Regions from separate parts of the Solibacillus sp. FSL R7-0682 genome, predicted to be linked through region 2. Evidence: riboswitches for the same ligand, from Rfam matches in the RefSeq annotation. Region 2 holds a riboswitch; each other region holds the start of a gene.
What was found. A riboswitch is a leader RNA that binds a small molecule or an ion and turns the genes downstream of it on or off. The one in region 2 is predicted to bind lysine.
Positions count from the first base shown of each region.

Region 1: it holds a riboswitch for lysine, as region 2 does, so the genes downstream of both, MKZ17_RS11420 (transporter substrate-binding domain-containing protein) here and MKZ17_RS05935 (aspartate kinase) in region 2, are expected to answer to the same signal.
Region 3: it holds a riboswitch for lysine, as region 2 does, so the genes downstream of both, MKZ17_RS18620 (amino acid permease) here and MKZ17_RS05935 (aspartate kinase) in region 2, are expected to answer to the same signal.

Region 1 covers NZ_JBBOUI010000001.1:2,236,505-2,240,849, forward strand. The annotation lists gene MKZ17_RS11410 (amino acid ABC transporter ATP-binding protein) at 218-952, opposite strand; gene MKZ17_RS11415 (amino acid ABC transporter permease) at 957-1,703, opposite strand; gene MKZ17_RS11420 (transporter substrate-binding domain-containing protein) at 1,910-2,758, opposite strand; lysine riboswitch at 2,875-3,061, opposite strand; gene MKZ17_RS11425 (transglutaminase family protein) at 3,157-4,011, opposite strand; gene MKZ17_RS11430 (alpha-E domain-containing protein) at 4,065-4,345, opposite strand, start outside.
Region 2 covers NZ_JBBOUI010000001.1:1,161,719-1,166,063, forward strand. The annotation lists gene trxA (thioredoxin) at 1-247, shown strand, start outside; gene uvrC (excinuclease ABC subunit UvrC) at 349-2,139, shown strand; lysine riboswitch at 2,173-2,350, shown strand; gene MKZ17_RS05935 (aspartate kinase) at 2,496-3,725, shown strand; gene MKZ17_RS05940 (YslB family protein) at 3,772-4,191, opposite strand.
Region 3 covers NZ_JBBOUI010000001.1:3,705,329-3,709,673, reverse strand. The annotation lists gene MKZ17_RS18630 (restriction endonuclease) at 1-163, opposite strand, end outside; gene MKZ17_RS18625 (CynX/NimT family MFS transporter) at 245-1,444, opposite strand; lysine riboswitch at 1,608-1,786, shown strand; gene MKZ17_RS18620 (amino acid permease) at 1,881-3,338, shown strand; gene MKZ17_RS18615 (RNA 2'-phosphotransferase) at 3,531-4,211, shown strand.

The DNA.
Region 1 (4,345 bases), 1.1 Mb from region 2:
CCCCTTTGAGCTGTCTCCCATTGCTCCTATACCTTCTATCATGGTAAACTGCTAACAAGAGGTGGTATTTATGGCATTTGGTAGTATTCCGATGTGGTTTTTTGCAATCGCCATTGCGTTTGCCATAGTCTTTATCATTATTAATGAATGGAATTCAAGAAGATAATGGACATAAAAAAGGAGCTAGTCCAACGTGAGGACAACAGCTCCTTTTTAGCTATTTCAGTGTACGTTTTAAGAAAGCTTGCGTACGCTCGTGTTTCGGATTAACTAAGACGTCATTCGGATGGCCTTCTTCCACAATAACCCCTTTATCCATAAAGACAATGCGGTCCGATACTTCCTTTGCAAACTCCATCTCATGTGTTACGATCAGCATTGTATTCCCTTGATCCGCAAGCTGTCGCATTACCTTTAATACTTCTCCTACCATCTCAGGGTCAAGCGCTGAAGTAGGTTCATCAAATAACATTACATCAGGATCCATTGCAAGTGCTCGAGCGATAGCCACACGCTGCTTTTGACCGCCCGATAGTTGACGAGGCTTTGCATTTTTATAGGCAGACATCCCTACAAGCTCTAAATACTTCATCGCATTCGCTTCGGCCTCTTCCTTTGTACGCTTTAATACCTTTTGCTGTCCAACGATACAGTTTCCGAGAACATTTAAATTATTAAATAAATTGAACGATTGGAATACCATGCCTAAATGCGTACGGTATTTTTCTACATTATGATTGTCCTCTAAAATATTTACATTGTTATAAATTATGCTTCCCGCTGTCGGTGTTTCTAATAAATTTATACAGCGTAGTAACGTAGATTTTCCTGAGCCTGAAGATCCGATGAGCGTTACAACTTCCCCTTTTTTCACTTGGAAATTAACATCACTTAATACTTCATGTGCACCGAATTTTTTGTTTAAATGCTGAATATCAATTACAGTTGTCATGGAATTACTCACCTTCCTTATCTAGCTTATTTCCAGTTATTAATTCGACCTTATATGAATCTGGTCCATCCATTTTTTTCTCGAATAATAATAGGAAACGTGTTACCGTTAACGTCATAATGAAGTATAAGACTGTTGCAATAAAGAATGCTTCAATATATTTATAATTACTTCCGGCAACTGAATTCGCAGTGAAGAATAACTCGACTACAGAAATAACACTTAATACAGATGAGTCTTTAATATTCATGACAAACTGGTTACCTGTCGCTGGTAAAATATTTCGAGCTACTTGGGGTATTACGACATAAATCATCGTTTGTAAGTGGTTCATACCAATTGCTTGTGCTGCCTCAAACTGCCCTTTATCAACAGAAACAATTCCTCCACGAACGTATTCTGCCATATACGCGCCTGTATTTAAACTAATAACGATACTTGCAGCTAAAAAGCGATCAATATCAATTCCTAAGTATACTAAACCATAAAATACAACCATCGCTTGTACCATCATTGGTGTCCCACGGAATATTTCAACATAAACAGTTAAAATAAAGTTTACGATTTTTAATAGAATAGTTTTCGCAGATTTTTTACGCTGCGGAATCGTATGCATAATTCCGATGAAAAAACCAATAAGGGCACCGACAATTGTCCCGATAACCGCTAATAAAAGTGCTGTATAGGCACCGCGTAAAAATACTTCCCAGTTATTTATAAACAAAGTCCAAACTGAATCTAAAAATGCCATTTTGCTCTCCTCCAATATCATTTGCTGTCATAATGCATACATATTGTTTGTAATATGTTTCTACATGGAAAGCAACGATTCTTTAAATCATTTTATTAAGACATCTGCTTCAACATGACTACTATATACAATGTCTTAAGTACTTTCATTTAATTGAAAAGGTTGCCTTCTGGATACTAGCAAGACAACCTTTAAATCCTCAACCATTATTGCGCTGCTGGTTGATTTTCAATTGCATCTTCCATTAATTTTTGACGATCATCTTCTGAAATCTCAGCTAAAACTTTGTTAATTTTTTCTGTTAAATCCGAACCCTTTTTAAGACCTACCGCAACAGCAGTTGTTGATGGATCTGCTTCGAAGTTTGGCTCTGGAATAATGTATTTAATATTGTTCATAGCTAGCTCTGCTGAAATACCTTCTGGACGCTCTGAAACGTAAGCATCAATTGCTCCTGATTGTAATTGAACGCGCATTGCACCAAAGTCTGTTGCTGCAACTTCTTTCTTTACGCCTTCCATTTGATCGATTACATCATAGTGAGTTGTTGCTTGTTGACCAGTTACTTTTGCACCCGCGAAGTCATTGATTGACTTTGCATCTGCGTAAGGCCCATCTGCTTTCACTACGATAACGTAGTCACTTGTATAGTAGTTTTCAGTAAAATCAATCGCTTCTTTTCGATCTGCTGTTGGCGACATACCAGCAATTACTAAGTCAATTGCTCCTGATTGTAATGATGGCACTAAACCATCCCAATCCGTTTTTACAATTTGTAATTCCATATCTAGGCCATCAGCAATACGTTTTGCAATTTCCACATCATAGCCTGCTGCAAATTCTTTCGTACCTTTGATAGCAACTGCTCCATTTGAATCATCATTTTGCGACCAGTTAAACGGTGCATAGCCTGCCTCCATACCAACCTTTAGTACTGATTTTTTGTCTGTAGAATCCGAACCATTTGTTGTGTCACCTGATCCATCCGTTCCACAAGCCGCTAATAAAAGCATCGTCATCATTGCTGTGAAGAATAATAAAAATCTCTTTTTCATTCCAATTCTCTCCTTTAATTTAAATTTTTGGGCTTTATTGTATACAAAAAGCGACCTAAAGAAGAACTTCAGGTCGCATACGATTAAAATTAGCCCAAATCCTCATTCAGTTCCCATTTTGAGATAGCACAACTCAACCATCAGGGAAAGATGATTGAGACAGTTCTGCAATTATTTACTACAGACCCAGCACTGTTACTTAGAGCAATAACAACACTTCGGCGATAGTTCCTTCTCTTTCATTTCTTCGCCAGCTCAATGACTCCATGAAAAACTAATAAATATCGCGCCTCTACCTCACGAAACTGTGAGGTTTTGTTATGAAATTGATACACTTATATTACATTATTAAAACGATTCAGTCAACACGGATTTTTCTGATAGTTAAATATTTTTACCTATTTATGAGCGATTTTTTCAACATTCACCTTTACTTCAAGTGTATGCATACCTCCTTGATAAACACCCTCTATAGGTGAAACGTCTCTATAATCCCGTCCGACACATAAATTAATATGATTTTCTAACACTTCAACATTATTCGTTGGATCTAGCCCAATCCACCCAATTCCTGGTACCATTACCTCTACCCATGCATGCGTCGCCGTCTCTCCGATTAACTCATCTCCCTCCCCGACATATAAATAACCACTAATGTAGCGTGCAGGAATATTTAAATGTCGTAATACAGCAAGCATTATATGCGTATAGTCCTGACATACCCCACGCCTAATTGACCATGCTTCACTTGCCGTAGTGTGAACGGTGGTGGCAGATGGATCATACTTAATGGTATGGAATAAATAGGTCATTAAATCACACGCATATTTTACAGGATTATCTGGAATACCTACAGCAGCTATAATTTCATCAAGCTGCTCTGGTAGAAGTGTTGTAAATCGCGAAACCGTTAAGTACGGTAAATATTGTTCTTTAAATAATTGTGAATGAAAGATATTTTTCATTTCATCGGAATAATTGATTTGATAAATATAGGGTGCTCGTTGAATACTCACATGGGAATAGGAGGTTACCTCCAATTCACGATGTTTTCCTGCAATAAAAAACGTACTAATAGCATTTCGCCAAATATCAAAACTATCTCTAGTGAGGGAATGGGGTTCAATCTTAACGTCATATGAAATCAAGCGCTGGCACTCATTATTTCGTGGTTTTAAACGAATTGTATTTAATGATTGCTCAACATCTGTGTCATATCGAAATAGATTAGTATGTGTAATGCGGTATTTCATTGTCATTTCCCCTTTTTTCGCCTTTATTGATTATTTATTCGATGCGGAGCGATTCATTTCACTAATATCGGTTCTGTTAAATAATATGTTTTTGATAAAATTGGGCCTAGGTGAATACACGCATTGTGAATGGCGATAATCCATTGTTTGCGTTCACTTACTGTCATTTTACTTACATCACTTTTCAATAGTTTCTCCACATCAGTTATTGCTTCAATCAACTTTTGTGCGTATGGGCGGATTTCATAATTTTCTAGCTCTATTATTGTACTTTTTATTTTTGTAATTCCGTACAGTATTGATTTGGAACAATGTACTTCATTTATTAAAAAGT
Region 2 (4,345 bases):
CTTCTGGGCAGCATGGTGTGGCCCATGTAAAATGATCGCTCCAGTTCTTGAAGAGTTAGATGCAGAAATCGGTAACGACGTTAAAATCGTAAAGGTTGATGTAGATAACAACCAAGCAACTGCTGCAGAATATCAAATTATGTCTATCCCATCATTATTATTATTCGTAGATGGTGAGTTAAAAGCAAAAACTGCTGGCTTCATGCCAAAAGAAGCGTTAATCGATTTCATTAACGACAACAAATAATTTTTAAGAACGGAAGCCGTATATCTAATAAGATGTACGGCTTTTTTCTATGCTTAAAATAAGATAAACTAAAATGGAATGTCAGAATAAAAGGTGATTTAATGAATGCAATCATTAAGGCGAAATTAGAAATACTGCCAAATGAGCCTGGCTGTTATATTATGAAGGATCGCCAAGGGACAATTATTTACGTTGGCAAGGCCAAAATATTGAAAAACCGTGTGCGCTCTTATTTTACAGGCAGTCATGATGGGAAAACAGCTCGTTTAGTCAGTGAAATTGAAGACTTTGAATACATCATCACTTCAAGTAATATTGAAGCACTTATTTTAGAATTGAACTTAATTAAGCTACATGATCCAAAATATAATATTAAACTAACAGATGATAAAACTTATCCGTACATTAAAATTACGAATGAACGTTACCCTCGTATTATTACAACGAGAAAAGTAAAAAAGGATAAGGCGAAATATTTTGGTCCGTATCCAAATGCTTATGCAGCCAATGAAACACGAAAGCTATTGGACCGTCTTTATCCTTTACGGAAATGTGTTCAATTACCTCAACAAGTTTGCCTTTACTATCATTTAGGGCAATGCTTAGCACCATGCGTGAAGGACATTGAACAGAAAGTCTATGATGAGATGATTGAAAGTATTTCAAAGTTTTTAAACGGTGGCGTAGATGAAATAAAACAGGATTTAGAGCAAAAAATGTTAGATGCCGCAGAAAAATTAGAATTTGAACGAGCGAAGGAGTTTCGTGATTTAATCACACATATAGACAGCATTATGCAAAAGCAAAAAATAGTAACTGATGATTTAAGCAATCGAGATGTTTTTGGTTTTGCAGTTGAAAAAGGGTGGATGTGTGTACAAGTCTTCTTTGTTCGACAAGGAAAGCTCATCGAACGAGATGTTTCGATATTCCCGATTTATAACGAACCAGAGGAAGAGTTTTTAACATTTGTCGGTCGTTTTTACGATGAACCGAATCATATTTTGCCGAAAGAAATTTTTATTCCTTCGAATGTGGATGAATCTTTATTAGAAAAACTACTGAACTGTAAAGTAATCATCCCAAAAAGGGGACAGAAAAAAGAGCTTGTCGATTTAGCAACGAAAAATGCGTCGATTGCTGTTAGTGAAAAGTTCCAATTAATTGAGCGACAGGAAGAACGAACAATTGGAGCTTGCGAAGCACTAGGAGAAGCGATGAATATTTCAATCCCGTTACGCATTGAGGCATTTGATAATAGTCATATGCACGGGACAGACCCGGTTTCTGCGATGGTCGTTTTTATTGATGGGAAGCCTGCGAAAAAGGAATACCGAAAATATAAAACGAAGCAAGCAGCAAAACACGATGATTACGGTGCAATGCAAGAAGTGATACGTCGTCGGTATACGCGTGTGCTACGTGAAAATTTACCTTTGCCTGATTTAATTATTATTGATGGAGGGAAAGGACAAATGGAAGTGGCTCGAGAAGTGATTGAAGATGAGCTTGGATTAATGATTCCAATTGCGGGTTTAGCAAAGGATGATAAGCACAATACTTCACAATTATTATTCGGTGACCCAATTGAACCAATTCCACTAAAACGTACGAGTGATGGCTTTTATTTGTTGCAGCGTATTCAAGATGAGGTGCACCGCTTTGCCATTACATTTTTACGCCAACAACGACAAGCCAATGCCATCGTATCCGTACTTGATCAAATTGAAGGCGTCGGACCTAAGAGAAAGCAGCAGCTGATGAAGCACTTTGGATCTGTGAAAAAAATTCGTGAGGCTTCTGTTGAACAATTAGTGGAGTCGGGAGCGCCAAATAAGCTCGCCCAGGCAATATATAGTCATTTTCATGATGTATCATTGAATAATGACTAATGCTATGATAAAATAATTATTAATTCTATATTTTCTAACGATAGAGGTGCAGTATTCAAAAGTACATTGCTCGAGGAAGAACAAATCCATTGACAGCAATCGAAAGGGGATCCTGCCGAAGTGAAAAACGTATTGTTCACGTATTTTGCTGGTTTTACATTTAAGAGATGTAAGACTGTCAGAGCGTATGTTCTGGAGAGCTATCCCGAAAACATTTAACGTATGTTTATTATTTGTATTGACGGCGACTTTCCATGAACGTGGAAGGTCGTTTTTTTGTTTTAAAAAGACACTTCACGTTGCATATAAGAAAAATAGAAATGAACTTATGTCTCGTAACTAAAGGAGTGTATGTGATGCAAACTATTGTTGCAAAATTTGGTGGGCCAGCAATTGCTACCCCAGAAAAAATTCAACAAGTCGCAAAAAAAGTCATAAATGAGCAAGCAAAAGGCATAAACTTAGTAGTTGTCGTTTCTTCGATGGCGTCTGTTCGTAGAGAATTACGTCAATTCGCTCAAGAAATTACAGATCAACCTTCAAAGCGTGAAATGGATGTGTTAGTTGCCACTGGGGCTCAAATGACGAGTTCCCTACTAGCGATGGCAATTCAGGAGCAAGGTGGTAAAGCTGTATCTTTAACAGGATGGCAAGCAGGAATTTATACAAATTCGACACATCAAAATGCGCGTGTGGATACTGTAGACACAGCAAGATTAAAAAAACATCTCGCGTTAGGAGAAATTGTTGTTGTAGCAGGTTTCCAAGGAATTACTGAAGATGAATGTATCTCAACATTGGGCAAGGGTGGTTCGGAAACATCCGCAGTAGTTATAGGTGTTGCAATTGGTGCAGAGCGAATCGATATATATTCAAACGTCGATGGGATATACACAGCAGATCCGATGATTGTTCAACAGGCAAGCAAATTAAAAGAGCTCTCGTATGATGAAATGCTTGAATTAGCAAACTTAGGTGCACATATTCTACATCCACGAGCAGTGGAATTAGCAAAAAAATACTTTATGCCAATTGTCGTTCGATCAAATCAATCGGATGTAGAAGGTACATTGATTAAAGGGGATATAGAGATGGAAAAAAATTTAATCGTACGTGGCGTTGCGTACGAATCGGATATTATACGTTTAACAATTGGATATGACTCGTATGAAACCGCATCATTATCAGAAGTATTTAGTATTTTAGCTGAGCATGATATCAATGTCGATATCATCGTTCAAGCAGTGATCGATAATGTAAAACCGACCATTTCATTTACAATTTCTAAAGATGAGTTTGCGGAAAGCTTAAGAGTGTTAGAATCAAGTAAGCTATCATTAGGATTTAGCTTTGCTGATTTTGAAGTAGGGCTTGCAAAAGTGTCGATCGTTGGTTCTGGTATGGCGTCAAATCCTGGTGTTGCAGCGCGAATGTTTGCACGCCTCGGTAAGGAGCATATTCCTGTAAAGATGGTAAGTACTTCTGAAATTAAAGTTTCTGTCGTCGTGCCACAAGACGAAATGATACGTGCAGCAAATGTACTGCATGATGAGTTTAATTTAGCAGTGAAAGTTATGAATCAATAATCGAAAAAGGACCTATAAGCATAAGCTTACAGGTCTTTTTTTATCGTTAAATTTTCTCTTTTGAGTCCCATTTTACAGTAAATTTAATCGTATTCTTCTTAACATGCTTTTCTTCATAGCATTCTGTTAAATAGCCGAGTTGTTTTTGCTTTTGTTCTGCTAAAAATCCTGCCTCTAATCGGAAACAACGATGCTCAACATTTAGCGAGGATTCTTCATCAACAGTGGTCAGTATGTAATGCGCCTCATCCTTCGTCTCTTTTTCGAGGATTAATTGCCCCCAACCAGCCTCTTCGAAAAATGAAGCTGCTTCATCCATTGAATATAACGGGAATTTACGTGCTAATTCTTTACCTGCCCAATATAAAACATCTTCTTCATGCTTGCCGAGAATCGAATGAAGAAGATGATCACGGATAATTTCATATCCAAAACTTGGAATCGTTTTCATTTTAAGTCCTTCCATAGTAAAATACCTCTTTCATAAATTTTCTTATAATATAGATTCATTGTAAAAGAATCGAGATATAAGTAGAAAAAAACAAACTCAAAACAGTAAAAACCCGTTTTTAAAATGATTATAAAATATACGGAGTTGCCTTGACGCTAGTAACTGTTGA
Region 3 (4,345 bases), 2.5 Mb from region 2:
ACCATATTTTAAACAATAGCTTTAGTGCGAAATAAAGAATAATACCAATGCCGATACCCTCTAACGTTTCGCTGAAATACCACCCAGCAGCGCCAGCTAATCCGATGAAAAGCAACGTGAAAAACGGTAACTTCTTCTTTTTTCGTCGATGTCGTTTACGCAACTTCTATATACTCCTTTAATACGTTGTTTGAGAAGGTGTCCTCAAACCTTAGTATACCACAAATGAGTACATACGTTTGGTTTATACGTATTGTTTTTTGGCACTAATAAAGGATGCGACAAATAATAGTCCGGATACAATTAAAAATATAGCAATAGGCATCGTCCAGCTATTCGTTACATCGTGTACAAAGCCAAATAAAACAGGTCCAACTGCCGCTATTAAATAGCCGATTGATTGGGCAAAACCAGAAAGGTCTGCCGCTTCAAATGCTGTTTCTGTACGTAATGTGAAAAACATCAGTACAAGTCCAAATGAAGCGCCACCAGCAAAGCCTAAAAAGACCATCCATAAAACTGCTAAGCTCGTCCATTCCATTAAAACCCCTGTAAAGCCAATGAAATAGAAAACTGTAAAGAGGACGACAATCGGACGTTGTGATTGTAGTTTTCCTGCAATTATTGGAATGATAAATGTTAATGGAATTTGTGATAATTGCATAATCGATCCCATCCATCCAGCACGTTGTGCATTCATTCCTTGGCTAATGAAAATATCAGGAAGCCAAGCAGATGAGCAGTAAAAAATAAGTGATTGAAAACCCATCGCAGCAGCAATTGCCCAAGCAAGTGGGGACTTCCACATTTGCTTTTTTGGTGCGTTTGTTTGAGCAAATTTCATTTCCACTTTGGAATCCTTTAAAATTGGAACCCAGATGATAAGTGTTAGCAATCCTAAAATAAGAGAAAATCCAAGTGCAAACTCCCAACCAACAGATGATGCTATCGGATGGCTAAAACCAGCTGCAAGTCCTGCAGAAATATTCATCGAAACGGAATAAATGCCAGTTAATAGACCGATATGTAATGGATATTTCAATTTAAAATAACTAGGGATAAGTACATTTCCAAAAGCAATTGCTACGCCGATAAGGACCGTTCCGATAAGTAAGGTTGATGTAGCTCCTAATGAACGGAATAGGATGCCAATGCATAACAGTACAACCGAGTAAAATAATGTCCACTCCATACCTAATTTTCGAGCAATACGAGCGGCAAACGGAGAAACAATAGCAAATGCAAGCAATGGAATCGTTGTTAAAAAGCCAGCCAATACATTTGAAATGCTAAGATCATCACGGATGAATTCGATAATAGGACCGACAACCGTAAGTGGCGTACGTAGTGTAGTAGCAAATAAGAAAATTGCGATAATAAAGAGTAAAATCGATTGATTTGATGATAATTTTTTGTTTTGGTAAAGTGGTCGTTCAAGGTCCATGGGAGCACTCCTTTTTTTATAATTACAGTTATTCTATCAAAGAAAAATAATTAAATGAATTCTCTAAAAAAACAGAATAATTCAAAGGCGTTGCGGTCAAAAAAATGTTATGTTAGACTTTAAAGCGTTGTTTCAAAATTATATATACATTACCTCATGCTTTTAATGGGGTAGAGGTCGCAAACATTAAGATTAGTATAGCGGAGATTGAGAGAATCGGTGAAGCTTTATGAAAGGAATGGTTGCCGAAGTGTTATTTTTCTCTCAAAGAATAATGCTGGGGCTGTCTCCGAAAGGAACAGAACTGTCACATGTGTAAGCATGTGTTGAGCTATCTTTCAAGTTTGATGAGGTGTTTTATTGGAGCCGTCACATAACTTGTGGCGGCTTTTCGTTATTTAACACCCAACAAACTTTAAAACAAAGGAGAATCTTCATGAGTGAAAATAAAATAGATCAGCATAATACACAAAACGGGCTGAAAAAAGGACTAAAAAGTCGTCATATTACGATGATTTCGTTAGGTGGTACGATCGGTACAGGGTTGTTTTTAGCTTCTGGTGGCGCAATTGCGCAAGCAGGTCCTGGTGGTGCGTTACTAGCCTACGCTTTAATCGGTGTCATGGTGTACTTTTTAATGACATCACTAGGTGAAATGGCAGCGTACATGCCAACATCTGGTTCATTTAGTACGTACGCAACAAAGTTTGTTGACCCAGCGTTAGGCTTTGCGCTTGGCTGGAATTATTGGTACAACTGGGCAATTACAATTGCTGCAGAAATTGCCGCGGTTTCATTAATTATGAAATACTGGTTCCCAGATAGCTCATCGTTAACGTGGACAATTTTATTTATTGTCGTTGTATTAACATTTAACTTATTATCGGTCAAAGCGTTTGGTGAAGGGGAATATTGGTTTGCGATGATTAAAGTCGGAACAGTTATCATCTTCATCATCGTGAGTATTTTAATGATTTTCGGACTTTTAGGCGGCAACGATCCTGTCGGTTTTAAAAACTTCTTTGAAGGGGATGCACCATTTAATGGTGGCTTCCTAGCGATGTTCGGTATTTTCTTAGCAGCAGGCTTTTCATTCCAAGGAACAGAAATGCTCGGGGTGACGGCTGGTGAAACAGATGATCCAGCGAAAAACATTCCAAAGGCGGTACGTTCAGTATTCTGGCGTATTTTACTTTTCTACATTTTTGCAATTGGTGCAATCGGATTATTAATTCCGTACACAGATTCACGTTTATTATCAGAAGATATTGCAACGAGTCCATTTACACTCGTATTTGAAAACTTAGGCATTGCGTTTGCAGCTTCTGTGATGAACGCTATCATTTTAACGGCTATGCTTTCTGCTGGTAACTCAGGTCTTTATGCGGCAAGCCGTATGCTATTCCAACTAGCAGTAGAAGGGAAAGCTCCAAAGTTCTTTACAAAAGTGAGCAAGCGCGGTATCCCGATTTATGCGTTACTTGCAACGTTAGCTGTTGGTTCATTAGCATTTTTAGCATCATTCTTTGGAGATGGTGTTGTATACATTTGGTTATTAAATGCATCAGGTATGTCCGGCTTTATCGCTTGGTTAGGTATTGCGATTAGTCATTATCGCTTCCGCCGTGCGTATGTTGCGCAAGGATATTCATTAAGCGATTTACCATATGTATCAAAGTTTTTCCCATTCGGTCCAGTCTTCGCCTTCGTATTATGTATGATCGTCGTTTTAGGACAAAACTATATGGCGTTTATAGGAGATACAATTGATTGGTATGGCGTAGTAGTATCTTACATCGGCTTACCACTATTTGCTGCTTTATGGATTGGCTATAAAGTAAAACATAAAACGAAAGTTGTTCCATTATCTGAATGTGATCTTTCAAATGATTAATAGAAACGGCTGTGCGGAAAGCTTTTGACTTTTTGTACAGCCGTTTTTAACTTTTATAGAAAATGAAATTATACTTATTTATCGCTTTGAATTAACTTCATTGCACTGAAACCAAGGCATAGATGGTAGTTTAGGAGTATAATAGGGGAGTATTTAATTTGCAACCGAATACATGTGAAGGAAGTGATTATAATGCCTATCTCAACAGGCTTTTATAAAAAAATCTATCAGTGGATGATGAACGAAGAAAAAAATGAGGCTGTATTTCGACCATTTATTTCGAATGGAAATCCATATAAATCGCGTGTTTTTTTAGTTAGCTCTAATGCTTTACCGTTGTTTAAAGTACAGGAAAATAAAGAGCAACTATTTGCAGAAGCGCTTATTGACCGAGCTCTATTCATGCAATTGTATGATGATGAAGTGATGACAGCTTCCCGGGAGTTTAAAGGGTCGTTGCAATTTGAACAGTGGCTATTACAGCATAATGAAGCGCTCATCATGACCTCCTTAAATGCCTATCAGCTAGCTAATGCTGAAGAGGTGAAACGTGTGAAAAAGGAAGATACAGTGAACTTTACACGTGGCCATAAAGTATTTCATGAAGTATTAATGGAGTTTCAGCCAGAAATTATCATACTGCAAGGAAAAGTTGCATTTACACAATTTAAAACGGTCTATGCCGAAAAACTCACTATTTATAATCCTTCAATAACAAAAGTGCCAGTGTTAGAAGAGGAAGGACCATTTGCAGAGCTTCAATATGATAATGGGAAAAAGGCGCATGTCTTTGTGGCACGCAGTATGAGCTACTTTGGAAAAGACGGCACTACATTCGAACGATTGAAGAGAAAAATAATGGGAATTCTTTAAAAAAGTGTGAAAAACCGAACGTTCTAATGATTGATATCACTAAAAACGTTAAATTTCCGAAAAATAAGAATAATTTTATTATTTAGAGGTTATTGCATTTCAAATTTTACATGCTTATAATTGGAACATTCACA